DNA from 4 places in the Agrobacterium sp. ES01 genome. Region 2 is predicted to be linked to each of the others. Evidence: riboswitches for the same ligand, from Rfam matches in the RefSeq annotation. Region 2 holds a riboswitch; each other region holds the start of a gene.

Region 1 (3,181 bases), on a different contig from region 2:
GCCGGCGGTGCGCGCATCCAGGAGGGTGTGGCAGCGCTTGGCGGTTATGCAGAGGTGTTCCAGCGCAATGTGCTGGCCTCTGGTGTCATTCCGCAGATTTCGGTGATCATGGGGCCCTGCGCCGGCGGTGACGTCTATTCGCCGGCCATGACCGATTTCATCTTCATGGTGCGCGATACCTCCTATATGTTCGTGACAGGCCCCGATGTGGTGAAGACCGTGACCAACGAGACGGTGACTGCGGAAGAATTGGGTGGAGCCTCTATCCACACGACCAAATCATCGATCGCCGATGGCGCCTATGAAAACGACGTGGAAGCGCTGCTGCAGGTGCGCCGGTTGATCGAGCTTCTGCCGCAGTCGAATACGGCGCCAGTTCCCGAGATCGAGTGCTTTCAGCCCGTTGACCAGACCGATACGTCTCTCGACACGCTGGTGCCTGCCAATGCCAACAAACCCTACGACATCAAGGAACTGGTCCTGAAGACGGCGGATGAAGGCGATTTCTTCGAGATCCAGGCAAGCTTCGCCAAGAATATCGTCTGTGGTTTCGGTCGCATCGAGGGGTCGACCGTCGGCTTTGTCGCCAACCAGCCAATGGTGCTGGCCGGCGTCCTTGATTCCGATGCCAGCCGCAAGGCTGCACGCTTCGTCCGCTTTTGCGATTGCTTCAACATTCCGATTGTCACCTTTGTCGATGTGCCGGGCTTTCTGCCGGGCACAGCGCAGGAATATGGCGGATTGATCAAGCATGGCGCCAAGCTGCTGTTTGCCTATGCCGAGGCGACCGTGCCGAAGCTGACTGTGATTACCCGCAAGGCCTTCGGTGGCGCTTACGATGTGATGGCGTCAAAGCATCTGCGTGGTGACATCAACTATGCCTGGCCAACGGCGCAGATCGCGGTGATGGGGGCCAAGGGTGCGGTCGAGATCATTTTCCGCAAGGATATCGCTGATCCAGACAAGATTGCCCAGCACACCAAGATGTATGAAGACCGCTTCCTGTCGCCGTTCGCGGCCGCCGAGCGTGGCTATATCGACGAGATCATCCGTCCGCAATCGACCCGCCGACGGCTGGCGCGCGGGTTGAAGATGCTGCGTAACAAGGACCTGTCCAATCCTTGGAAGAAACACGACAACATTCCTCTGTGAGCGAAGTCGTCCCCTGTCTTTTGAGGTCGCCGGTTTGATTGACTTCATTCGGCGGAACGCATAATCATGCGGGAGAATTGGATGGTTTCCGCTTCATCCTGGGATGACGCGGAGAGCAAAAGGGAATGCGACGGATGGACCCAAACAGGGCGTCCCAATCGCAGCCGACCCCGCGACTGTAGAGCGGCGAGGCTTTCTCATCCGTTTGTGCTGAAGACTGTCGAGATCGACCGCATGGTGCGGCGGCAGGTGGTCTTCCTGCAGGCGGAAAAGCCACTGAAAATGTGGTGCGAATAACCGGGGTTGGACGCCTCCTTATCTACGAATCGTCCGCCTTTCGCATCACGGTAGTTTTCGGGAAGGTGAGGGAAAGCCGTGGGCAAATGCGCGTGACTGCGCTGCGCCCGAAGCCGCGAGCCAGGAGACCTGCCGTCCTTCAGGGCCTGACGCCCGAAACTGGGGTATCTCCCCGTTGCCAGCACGGAGGTTGTCGTGGCGACATTTGGTGAAGCGCCCTTGCGGTCGCGTCTACGCTGTTGTTGCTGCCGGGAGGTCGCGTGCATTGCATGCGACATGCAAACCCGATGAAGCCTTCTGCATTGTTCAAACGCTGGACGGTCCTCTTGCTGGTCGTGGCCGCGCTGTTCTTTGCCATTCTGCCGCGCTTTATCGGTCGCAACGCCGAAGACCTGAATTCTGCCGCCGACGCGGAGGTGGAGCTACCCAATGTGGACAAGCTCCTGCCCGAGGAAGACAAGAGCAATCCCGATTTTGCCATTTCCGGCAAGGCGACCGCTAAGGATCGTACCGTGATCATCGGCAAGCCCGGCGGCCTGTTCGGCTCGTCCGACAAGGTGAATTGACGTGGCAGCGGATAAAACCAGAAATGTGACATTTGTTCTGGGTGGTGCGCGCTCCGGAAAGTCGCGTTTTGCCGAAAACATTGTCACAGATACGTGTCTGGACCGACATTACATCGCAACAGGACAGGCCTTCGATGACGAGATGCGGGCGCGCATCGCGGCCCATCGTTCGGATCGGGGTGAGGGGTGGATCACCCACGAGGCGCCACTCGAGCTGGTTGAGACGCTGACCTCGTCCAGCGCGTCACAGAATGCCGTTCTGGTCGATTGTCTGACGCTCTGGGTGTCCAATCTGATGCTGGCGGACAAGGATGTGGAGGGGCAGAGCGCCGGGCTGGCTGACTGCCTTCGCCATCTCTCAGGAGAGATCGTGATCGTTGCCAATGAAGTTGGGCTTGGGATCGTGCCGGATAATCGCATGGCGCGCAAATTTCGCGACCATGCGGGGCGGCTCAACCAGATGATCGCCGCACAAGCGGACACAGTGTATTTCGTAGCGGCCGGTTTGCCGCTGAAAATGAAGGGTTAAATCATGCTGCAGGCCAAAATTCCGGCAACCGTCATCACCGGCTTTCTCGGATCGGGAAAGACCACGATTATCCGCAACATGCTGATGAATGCCGGCGGCAAGAAGATCGCCCTCATAATCAACGAATTCGGTGATCTGGGTGTCGATGGCGATGTGCTGAAGGGCTGCGGTGCCGATAATTGCACCGAAGACGACATCATCGAGCTCACCAATGGCTGCATATGCTGCACGGTCGCCGATGACTTCATTCCGACCATGGAAAAGCTCCTGGACCGGCCAGACCGCCCCGATCACATCGTGATCGAGACATCGGGGCTTGCCTTGCCGCAGCCGCTGGTCGCGGCGTTTAACTGGCCGGGTATCAAGACGCGGGTGACGGTGGATGGCGTGGTCACGGTCGTCGATAGTGCAGCGGTCGCTGCCGGGCGCTTTGCCGATGATCACGACAAGGTGGACGCGCTTCGTGCGCTCGATGACAATCTTGACCACGAAAGCCCGATTGAGGAACTGTTCGAGGATCAGCTCACTTGCGCTGACCTGATCATACTCAACAAGGCCGATCTTCTGGAGGCCGAGGCGCTTGCCGACGTCAAGTCAAAGGTTGCCGGCCGCATTGCCCGCAAACCGTCATTGATCG
Region 2 (3,181 bases):
CTTGTATTCCAGCTCCCAGCGGAAGATGATATCGTTGGGCGAGCGGGCGCAGTGGACGAAGGCGATGTCGCTGTCGGGTTCGCGGTCCGAGAGATCGCGGGTCATCGACATCATCGGTGTAATGCCGGAGCCGGCCGAGATGAACAGGTATTTGTCGCCGGGATGACGGACATAGGAAAAGTCGCCAACCGGCCCATAGGCCTTGAGTTTCATGCCCGGTTGCAGATGTTCCATCATCCAGCGTGTGCCGATGGAATCCTTCTGCGCCTTGGCCGTCACCTGAATGGTGTAGGGACGCGACGGCGTGGACGAGATCGTATAGGTGCGCATGACCGGTTCCGGCCCCACCGGCAGTTCCAGCGTGAGGAACTGACCCGGCTGGTATCGGAACCAGTGGCCCGGATGGTCAGACTTGAAGGTGAAGGTCATCACATCCGGTGTTTCCGGCGTCCAAGCGACACATTCGAGCATATGCTCCTTGTCGCTCCAGGGCCGCATTTCATCGACATGCCTGTATGTTTTGTCTTTTGCCATTTTATGCCACGACCGAGAGTGGAGCCTTGTCGCCCTGCAGGCGGTTGACCATGAAATTGGCGTACCATTCGACAAACTGCATCACGCCGCCTTCATGTTCGACGGAGTAGGGGCCGGGCTCATAGGCCGGCGAGCGGATGCCGAAGGCGTTTTCTTCAACGATGGAGCGGTCCTGGTCGTTGGTCATGTTCCACACATGGGTCAGCTTTTCGACGTCATAGTCGACGCCTTCCACCGCGTCCTTGTGAACGAGCCATGTCGTCGTGACCGCCGTCTCTTCTGCAGACAGCGGCAGCACGCGGAAGGAAATCGCATGGTCGCCGAGAATGTGGTTCCACGTGGTTGGATAGTGGAACAGCAGCATGGTGCCGATATTGGAGATGTTGACGTCGCCTGACAGCGGCTTCTTCACCGCCGGCTTGCCGTCCATGGTGTAGCTCTCCGCACCGGGGATCAGCGGCATGCGGGCAACGCGGAACTGGCCTGTCGGATCCATCAGGAACTCGCTCGGCAGCCCACCGGCTTCGCAACGGGCCCAATGCTCGGCAATGACCGGATCGTCGCCGGCGCCTTGCACGCCGGTCGCAGTCGGCGCTTCCGGATAGGTTCGGCAAAGTTCGGGATGGTTGCCGGCGCAGTGATAGCACTCGCGATTGTTTTCCCAGACGAGCTTCCAGTTGCCTTTTTCGATAATGGTCGAGCGGGCGGCAACCTTGGCTTCGGCCAGACGGTGCGGCGCCATATAGGGTTCGATACTGGCGCGCATCGGCGCAAAATCGGCAGGCTCCTGCGCAAGACAGACGAAGATATAGCCGGCTACACTCTCGCAGGCGACGGGCTTCAGGCCAAACTCTGCCTTGTCGAAGCTTTCACCCATCTGCCGGGCAAAGACCAGCGAGCCGTCGAGGTCGTAGGTCCAGTTGTGGTAGGGGCAAACCATCTTGGCCGCCGCGCCGCGCTCGGACGTGCAAACGCGATGCCCGCGATGGCGACACGTGTTGTGGAAAGCGCGAATGACGCCATCCTTGCCGCGCACGACGACCACGGGATAGTCGCCGATCTGCACGGTGAAATAATTGCCGGCGCGGGGAACCTCGCAGTCATGGCCGATAAACAGCCAGTCACGGTACCAGATGGTCTCCATGTCCAGCTTGAAAATGTCCTCATCGATATAAAAGGGCTGCTCCAGGGAGAAGCCTTCGCGGCGGTTCTTAAGTTGCCGCAAAACTGTCGTCTGCAAATCCATTTGCGCCCTCATTGATGTTCATTGGCGGACGCAGAAAAGCAATGCGGCCTCTTGGGTTTGCCGCATGTGCCCGGACCGCCCGCCGCGGCCGAAACTGACATGTCTACAAGGCTGGTTTCCGGGCTCCGGAGCTGTCCATCATGGACCATCCGACTCCTTCCCAGGCTTGTCTGCCCAGTGGCCTCCCGTCGGATTTTTCGCTCCGCCACCGTTGCGGGGGCAGCGCCGGATTTAGACCGGCTTCCCAATTCTCCGCTCCGCCTCCCTGCGGCCCGGCACCTTGGATTGAGATCATACTAGCGGCTATGCGGGGGTGCGATGCGATGGAAAGCGACATCGAGAATGCGCAATTTGAATAGTCGCTGAAAACTGTGTCCGCCCCTTGGTTGCCGTCTGGTCACGACACGGCGGCGCTTCGAACTATTTCGCTAATGTGCAAGGCGCGATGGATCCTATCGCCAAGTTGTGCGTTCACCCCAACAAGGGGTGAGTAGTGCAGACCCTGAAAACGGTCAAAACAAAGTGGTTTCGTTCAATCACACGGCGGGTGGTTGGGCACAGTTTTGCGTTTTGGGCCGTCCCAACTCGAAGAGGAAAGTCATGAACAATCCAAATTATTATTACCCATTGGGAATTTGGGTGCTTGCTGTCGGCGCTGCCCTCGGCCTTGCCGTCGCACTCTATAATTTTGTTGTCCCGCTCACGGGCGTCAACGGTTCGATCGGAGCGGGTCTGGTGGTGTTTTCCACGGCCATCATGTTGTTGGCGGCGTTGTTTTTCCCGATTTTCGGCCATGGTGCGCTGAGAAACGTCGTACGCGCATTAATAGTACTCGACATCGTCTGCACGGCAGCTGCCGGATATTTTCTGCATGAATGGTTGCTGATTGGCGCCATGGTTGTGGCCCTGATCGGTGCGATCTGGGAGATCGCCCAGCCTTCGCCTGCCGCAACGACATTTCAAGGAGCAGCATGATGAAGCGGATGAATATCGTTTTTGCAAGCGGCCTCATCCTGGCCGCATTGGGCACCGCCGCCTATGCCCAGGATACCACCCAGCCCGAAGCGCCGGCGGCTCCGTCAGCCGGCACCACACTCGAACAGGACAGCACGGCGCCAAGCGCGCCTTCGACATCCGATAGCGCCGATACGGCCGCGCCGTCTACGCCCCCGGCGCTTGCGGACGCAACGCCCAAGCCGGACCGCTATCCGGGCGTCGCCGATCCGACATTCAACACCACGCCGCGTCAGCGCACGAATATTCCGATGATGCCGAAAACGGCGACATGGGACAGTTTTCACGGACAGCTGAATGCGCAGAAATATTCTCCGCTGACCGAGATTACGACCGATAATGTCAAGGACCTGAAAAAGGTGTGGGACATGCATACCGGCGACGTGT
Region 3 (3,181 bases), on a different contig from region 2:
GGCACGACGTCGCGACGGTCCACCGCATCGAGCACCTGCTTTATCTGGCGGAATACAAGCGTCGTCAGTCGGCGCCGGGCGTGAAGATCACCAAGAAGAATTTCGGCCGTGATCGGCGCTATCCGATTACGAACCGGTTCCGGGATCGTGCATGAGCGATCGTACCGAGGATCCGGGCGTTCGGACCGCGATGCCTGAATTCTCGCAGGCTGAGCGAGACTATATCTTTTCCGTCTCGGCGAGCGAAGAGCGGCGCAGCTCGCTCTTCGGTGTGGTGTCGGCCTTTGCCTATTATGCGCCGGCAATCGCCATCGGCGCCTATGGCTTATGGGACGGCGACTTCAAGGTGCTTGGCATCGGTTTCCTGACATTGGTCGCCAGTCTCGTATGGGGCTTTGCGGGCGAGTGGGGTCGCCGCAACGCGTTGCAGACGGGCGTGGCGATTGTCGTCAAGCTGCGGCGTGCGCTGGAACAGCCAACCAGTTTGTAGGCGAATTTGTTATTGGGGAGGGATTATGCGCAGTTCGGTTGAGATCTACGACATGGAGACGCGCGAGTGCGAGGTGGTCTGGCAGACAGACGATCTTGTCGAAGCGCCGAACTGGTCCCGCGACGGCGAATTCCTGATCGTCAATGGAAATGGGCTGCTCTACGCGCTGCCGCTCGGCGATGATGACGCCGAGCCCGAGCTGATCGATACCGGTCTCGCGGTCCGGCTCAATAACGACCATGGACTGTCACCCGACGGCGCATCCATTGCCTTTTCGGATGAGACGCTGTTTGGCAAGTCCTGCATCTATATTCTTGGTGATGGAGATGAGGAGCCGCGTCAGATCACTGCCAATATGCCATCCTATTGGCATGGCTGGTCACCGGACGGACGGGAACTCGCCTATTGCGGTGCGCGCGATGGTGCCTTCGACATCTATACGATTTCGGTCCGTGGTGGCACCGAACGGCGACTGACTTTCGGTGAAGGCCATAATGACGGCCCGGACTATTCGCCGGATGGCGGCTGGATCTATTTCAATTCCAGCCGTACCGGTCTGATGCAGATCTGGCGTATGCGATGCGATGGATCCGGACTGGAACAGCTGACATCGGACGGACAAGGCGATTGGTTCCCGCATCCTTCGCCCAATGGCGAGAAGGTTCTCTTTCTATCCTACGATCCGGATGTCTCCGGCCATCCTCGCGACAAGACTGTACGGCTTCGATTGATGGATGCAGATGGCGGCAATGTCGAGACGCTGTTCGAATTCTTTGGCGGGCAGGGCAGCATCAACGTGCCCAACTGGTCTCCCGACGGAACAGCATTCGCCTTTGTCCGCTATTTCCCCGAATAGACAGGCCGGTGTCGTTGCCGGCGCTTTGCGTTTGCCGTGCTTCGCGCTAAACCAACGTTGTCTGGTGCCCGCGCGAGCGGGAGAATCGGGAAGCCGGTGGAAATCCGGCGCGTGCCCAACGCTGTGAGGCTGATGCACGATCGGGAGTTTCCTGGAAACTCAGGCCACTGGTCTTGCGACCGGGAAGGCGATCGGAGCAGATGATGCCGAGCCAGAAGACCGGCCGGACACGATAGGCTTTGCCTGTGCGGACAGCAGGCGGTCGCAGCATTGTTGGGGATTTGACGATGCACGACGAACCACACGATCATTTCGTGCGGGCAGGGGCTTTTTGCGTTGAAGAACGCAACGCCGTCTACCGCGCCATCCATACCCGCCGTGATGTGCGGGATCAGTTTCTATCCGATCCATTGCCCGATGCATTGATCACTCGACTGCTGGAGGCGGCCCATGCCGCACCGTCCGTCGGGTTCATGCAGCCGTGGAATTTCCTGGTCGTGCGCGATGCTCGGATGCGGGAGGCGGTCTGGCATGCCTTCAGCCGTGCCAATGATGAAGCGGCAGAGATGTTCTCTGGAAGCCAGCGTGACAGCTATATGCAGTTGAAGCTCGAAGGCATCCGCAAGGCGCCGGTGGGAATCTGCATTACTTGCGATCCGACGCGCGGCGGTCCAGTTGTGCTCGGTCGCACGCATAATCCACGCATGGACAGCTATTCCACCGTTTGCGCCGTGCAGAACCTGTGGCTTGCGGCGCGTGCGGAAGGAGTGGGGGTCGGTTGGGTCAGTATCTTTCGCGATGCGGATTTGCGCGCGATCTTCGGCATTCCGGAACATGTCGAGATCATCGGCTGGTTCTGCCTTGGCTATGTCGACAAGCTCTATGATCAGCCGGAACTGGCGCTCAAGGGCTGGCGGCAGCGCTTGCCGCTTGAGGACCTGGTGTTCGAAGAGCGATGGCCCGATGGAGACGGCTGAGCGAATTCGCCTTATTGTACGGGTTGCGCGCCTGACAGTGCCGGGTGCTTCAGGTCGATGCTGCTTGTTTCCTTGGGAAGGAAAACCGGGCCGACCTGCCTTACGGTGCTGGTGCTCGGATCATAGGGGCGCTCCATCGGATCGATGGTGATTTTCTCAGGCGCGATTTTGTCAGGCATGGTCTTGATCGGGGTAATGGCGGAATAAGCCGCAGCGGTGCTCTGCTGACGGTTGGCGTAGCTCAGCGCCTTTTGATGGAAGGCTGTCAGGTTGCAGCCGCAGGCCTTGTCGTCACCGGTCTTGCGGTGGAGATAGGCAAAGGCGCTCGGAAGGTCGCGATAGGGCCGCCCGGTGGACGCTGAGACCATATCCGCGCTCTCCTGGCTCAGCAGGGAGTGATAGTAGAGCTCAGTCTGGGTGCCGGGGCACATATTATCGCAAAGTCCGGCATCGCGTCCGAACATGGCCGGCGTCGCGTTGGACGATATCGGAAAAAAGGCACCGTCGCAGGTGCGCACGCACATGGTTCTAAGTGTTCCGCCCTGACCCTGCAGGCTGGCACGCCACCCGTCGATTGCGTAAGAGTTGCGCATGGCGTCGTCCGGTATCCGCAACGTTCCTGCCGGCGACGAGGCCTGCTCGTCCGCCAAAGGCTGTTCTATCTCATGTCCGGGGAGCGCGTTGCAGCCGTTCTCATCCAAGGCCTTCAGCAGGCGGGCACGCAGGGAGTTGGGAATGGCGCGTCCCTCCTTCAGGCTGTCGCGCTTTTCCTCCAGAATCTGTCGGTTCTGCTGCATGCGTTCCAGTGAGGACGTCAACGTATCGCAAGAGGAATTGCCGTTTGGGCCGAAGGTGACA
Region 4 (3,181 bases), on a different contig from region 2:
AGAGCCAGGATCAGCGCCACCACCAGCCACGGCATCAGATGCACGATGGCGTGGCGCGGGCCGTAGATGAAATGCCGGTGGCTCATCAGCGAACCGGCGGGTTGAAGGCAGCAGCCAGCGTCTTGATGGCCTCGATATTGCGCGGGCCGGGCGTTGCCTCGGCATAGGGCAGCACCACGAAGCGATTGTTCTTCACCGCTGGGATATCCTGGAAGGCCGGATTGTCACGCATGAAGGCGATCTTCTGTTCGGCGCTCACTTCGCCGTAATCGACAACCACCACCACATCCGGATTGCGCTCGATCACGCCTTCCCAGCCAACCGTGGTCCAGCTGGTTTCCACATCGTCCATGATATTGGTGCCGCCGGCAGCCTCGATCAGCGCGGTCGGCATGGCATAGCGCCCGGCGGTAAAGGGTTTTTCCTCGCCGGAATCGTAGACAAAGACCTTGAGCGGCCCCTTGCGCTCCGGCAGATCCGCCATCGCCTCGGCGAGCTGCTGCTTGTAGCCGGCGACCAGTGTCTCGGCGCGTTCCGCCACGCCGAAGATGCGGCCAAGATTGAGAATGTCGCCATACATGTCGTCCATCGACGACTTCGACTTCTTCATGATGTGGATGCAGCTTTCGGTCAGCTCATAGACCTTGATGCCGAAGGGCGTCAGCGTGTCGGGCGTGACCTCGCCGCCCACCTTCATGCCGTAGTTCCAGCCGGCAAACAGGAAATCGGCGTCGGCACCCAGCAACACTTCCTTGGTCGGATAAGTGGGCGTCAGTTCCGGCAGGGCTGCGATGTCGGCGGTCAGCGTCTCGTCCAGCGTCTTCCAGCCGGTCACCCCGGTATAGCCGGCCATATTGCCGGTCAGACCGAGCGCCAGCATCATTTCCGTGAGGTTGACGTCGTTGGAGACGGCCCGTTTCGGTGCCGCATCGAAGGTCACCTCGCGGTCGCAGCTTTTGACCGTGACCGGAAAACCGGATGCGGCAGCCGTTGTTGCCGAAAGGGCGAGTGCGGACAGAAGCAATGGGGCGAGACGCATGATTATTTCCCTGAAATGGATGGCTGAAGATGGAATGAAAAACGCGGCCGCCCGGTGACCGGGTGACTGTCGATCACGGTTTCCACGGCAAAGGTGTCGCGGATCGCATCGGGCGTGAGCACATGGCCGGCGGCACCGAAATCGACCTGGCGGCCCCTGGCCAGCACCAGCACATGATCGGCATGGGCAGAGGCCAGCGACAGATCGTGCAGCGACACGATCACCGTGGTTGGCAGATGCGACAACAGCGCCAGGACTTCGAGCTGATGGCGGATATCCAGGTGGTTGGTGGGCTCGTCGAGAATCAGCAGGTCGGGCTTTTGCGCAAGCGCACGCGCAATCATCACCCGCTGCTTTTCGCCACCGGACAGCGAGGCGAAATTGCGCGATGCCACATGGTCGATCTTCATCAGGGACAGCGCGTCCCCGATTGCGGCATAGACCGCGTTCCGGCTCATGCCTGATAGATGGGGCGACAGCCCAAGTTCGACGATTTCGGCGACCGTCAGCCCGAAATCGGTGGCAGGTTCCTGCAAAACCGTTGCAATCCGTCGTGCGACATCGCGCGGCTGCATGTCCCACACATCGGCGCCATCCAGCAGGATACGGCCGCAAGAGGGGCGGTGATAGCGGTAAAGACAGCGCAGCAGGCTGGACTTGCCGGCGCCATTGGGCCCGACTATGGCCAGCATCCGGCCGGCCTCGACGGCAAAATCGATCTCGCAGACAAGGGACGGCCCGCGATGCGGTCCCCAGCTCAAGCCTTCGACGGCAAGCCGGGCCGGACTAGAGCCGATCAGGGACGACGGCAGTTCCATCGCAAGCCTCCACGCAAGAAGCGGGGGAGCGGGAAGAGCCTATGCGGCCGTCAACAGCAATGTGAACGTCGAACGCCATCAATCTTTCCCCTTGGCTCACCCCGGCCAGGTTTCTTCAGACATGTCGAGGGCAGGTCTCCTGACTTGCGGGTCACAGCGCCCCCGGACCTTCCCGGCCTTTCGGCCAGTGGCATTCCCGGGTGAACTCACCGCTCACAGTTGCGGGGACAGTCACGGATTTGCGCCCTTTTGGGTACGTCTCACCGTGTTCCCTTTTAATCCCCTCCAGCGCATGCCTTCGGAGAACCTTCAACGGGGATGGGTGTAATTATATTACGTCGGGACGTCAATGGGGAATTTGCGGTCGAGCGGCAACGCAAACATTGGCGGTCCCTGAACCCGTCGTCATTCCTGTGCCTACACAGGCCTCCAGCCGACGCGCATCTGCGTGCCGGGAGGGTGTGGTGCCCTACCGTGCATCGTCGAAGGGTGCTTCCCCGCGCGCCAGAGATCGCGCTCGCTGATGGAACCCGGGTCAGGTCCGGGGTGACGGCGGAAGAAGGGATTGAGGTGATGCCCTCAAACGGTCCCATCCACAATCACCAGCGGTCGCCCTTGCGTGCAGGCTTCTATCCGGGCGTGGACCTTGTAGACCTCGGCCAGCATCGCCGGCGTGATGACCTCGGCTGTCGGGCCGTCGGCCACCAGATGGCCGTTGGAGACGATCATGGTGTGGTCGCAGTAGCGCATGGCGTGGTTGAGGTCGTGAAGCGCGATCAGCACGGCCATGCCGCTTTTGCGGGCAAGGCGGTGCATATATTCCAGCACCTCGATCTGGCGGAAGAGATCGAGCGCCGAGGTCGGCTCATCCATCAGGAGGATCTTCGGCTTGCGCACCAGCGCCTGGGCAATCGCCACCAGCTGGCGCTGGCCGCCCGACAGGGCACCCAGATCGCGGAAGGCCAGATCGGCAATGCCGAGCGAGGCCAGAATGCCGTCGATTTCGGCCAGTTCATCGTCGCCAACGCGCCAGCTGCCGCCCTGCTTGGCGGCCAGAAGCACGCTTTCGTAAACGGTCAGAACCGCATTCGCGCCGGTATCCTGGGGCATGTAACAGATGGCGTTGGAGGTCGCCTCCGTGCCCGACACATGCACAACGCCATCGCCCGACAACAGGCCTGCAATGCGCTTGAACAATGTCGACTTGCCAGCCGCATTGGGGCCGATGATGGCGGTCAGTGCGCCGCCATGGATGGCACCGGTGGTGATGTCGGAGAAGATCGTGGTGCGGCCATAGCGGGCACCGATCTTTTCGAGGGAGAGG

Evidence for each region. A riboswitch is a leader RNA that binds a small molecule or an ion and turns the genes downstream of it on or off. The one in region 2 is predicted to bind cobalamin.
Region 1: another riboswitch for cobalamin. It lies ahead of ACQQ2Q_RS10040 (hypothetical protein); the one in region 2 lies ahead of ACQQ2Q_RS08910 (aromatic ring-hydroxylating oxygenase subunit alpha).
Region 3: another riboswitch for cobalamin. It lies ahead of bluB (5,6-dimethylbenzimidazole synthase); the one in region 2 lies ahead of ACQQ2Q_RS08910 (aromatic ring-hydroxylating oxygenase subunit alpha).
Region 4: another riboswitch for cobalamin. It lies ahead of ACQQ2Q_RS02330 (ABC transporter ATP-binding protein); the one in region 2 lies ahead of ACQQ2Q_RS08910 (aromatic ring-hydroxylating oxygenase subunit alpha).

Annotation. Positions count from the first base shown of each region.
Region 1 covers NZ_JBNQTH010000003.1:154,088-157,268, reverse strand. The annotation lists gene ACQQ2Q_RS10045 (acyl-CoA carboxylase subunit beta) at 1-1,152, shown strand, start outside; cobalamin riboswitch at 1,218-1,600, shown strand; gene ACQQ2Q_RS10040 (hypothetical protein) at 1,737-2,015, shown strand; gene cobU (bifunctional adenosylcobinamide kinase/adenosylcobinamide-phosphate guanylyltransferase) at 2,017-2,544, shown strand; gene cobW (cobalamin biosynthesis protein CobW) at 2,548-3,181, shown strand, end outside.
Region 2 covers NZ_JBNQTH010000002.1:221,523-224,703, forward strand. The annotation lists gene ACQQ2Q_RS08905 (2Fe-2S iron-sulfur cluster-binding protein) at 1-534, opposite strand, end outside; gene ACQQ2Q_RS08910 (aromatic ring-hydroxylating oxygenase subunit alpha) at 536-1,780, opposite strand; cobalamin riboswitch at 1,873-2,078, opposite strand; gene ACQQ2Q_RS08915 (hypothetical protein) at 2,381-2,755, shown strand; gene ACQQ2Q_RS08920 (PQQ-binding-like beta-propeller repeat protein) at 2,755-3,181, shown strand, end outside.
Region 3 covers NZ_JBNQTH010000003.1:275,178-278,358, reverse strand. The annotation lists gene ACQQ2Q_RS10635 (NAD+ synthase) at 1-155, shown strand, start outside; gene ACQQ2Q_RS10630 (hypothetical protein) at 152-490, shown strand; gene ACQQ2Q_RS10625 (TolB family protein) at 516-1,346, shown strand; cobalamin riboswitch at 1,392-1,588, shown strand; gene bluB (5,6-dimethylbenzimidazole synthase) at 1,634-2,323, shown strand; gene ACQQ2Q_RS10615 (DUF2865 domain-containing protein) at 2,335-3,181, opposite strand, start outside.
Region 4 covers NZ_JBNQTH010000001.1:447,416-450,596, reverse strand. The annotation lists gene ACQQ2Q_RS02340 (FecCD family ABC transporter permease) at 1-86, opposite strand, end outside; gene ACQQ2Q_RS02335 (ABC transporter substrate-binding protein) at 86-1,039, opposite strand; gene ACQQ2Q_RS02330 (ABC transporter ATP-binding protein) at 1,042-1,857, opposite strand; cobalamin riboswitch at 1,970-2,183, opposite strand; gene ACQQ2Q_RS02325 (ABC transporter ATP-binding protein) at 2,437-3,181, opposite strand, start outside.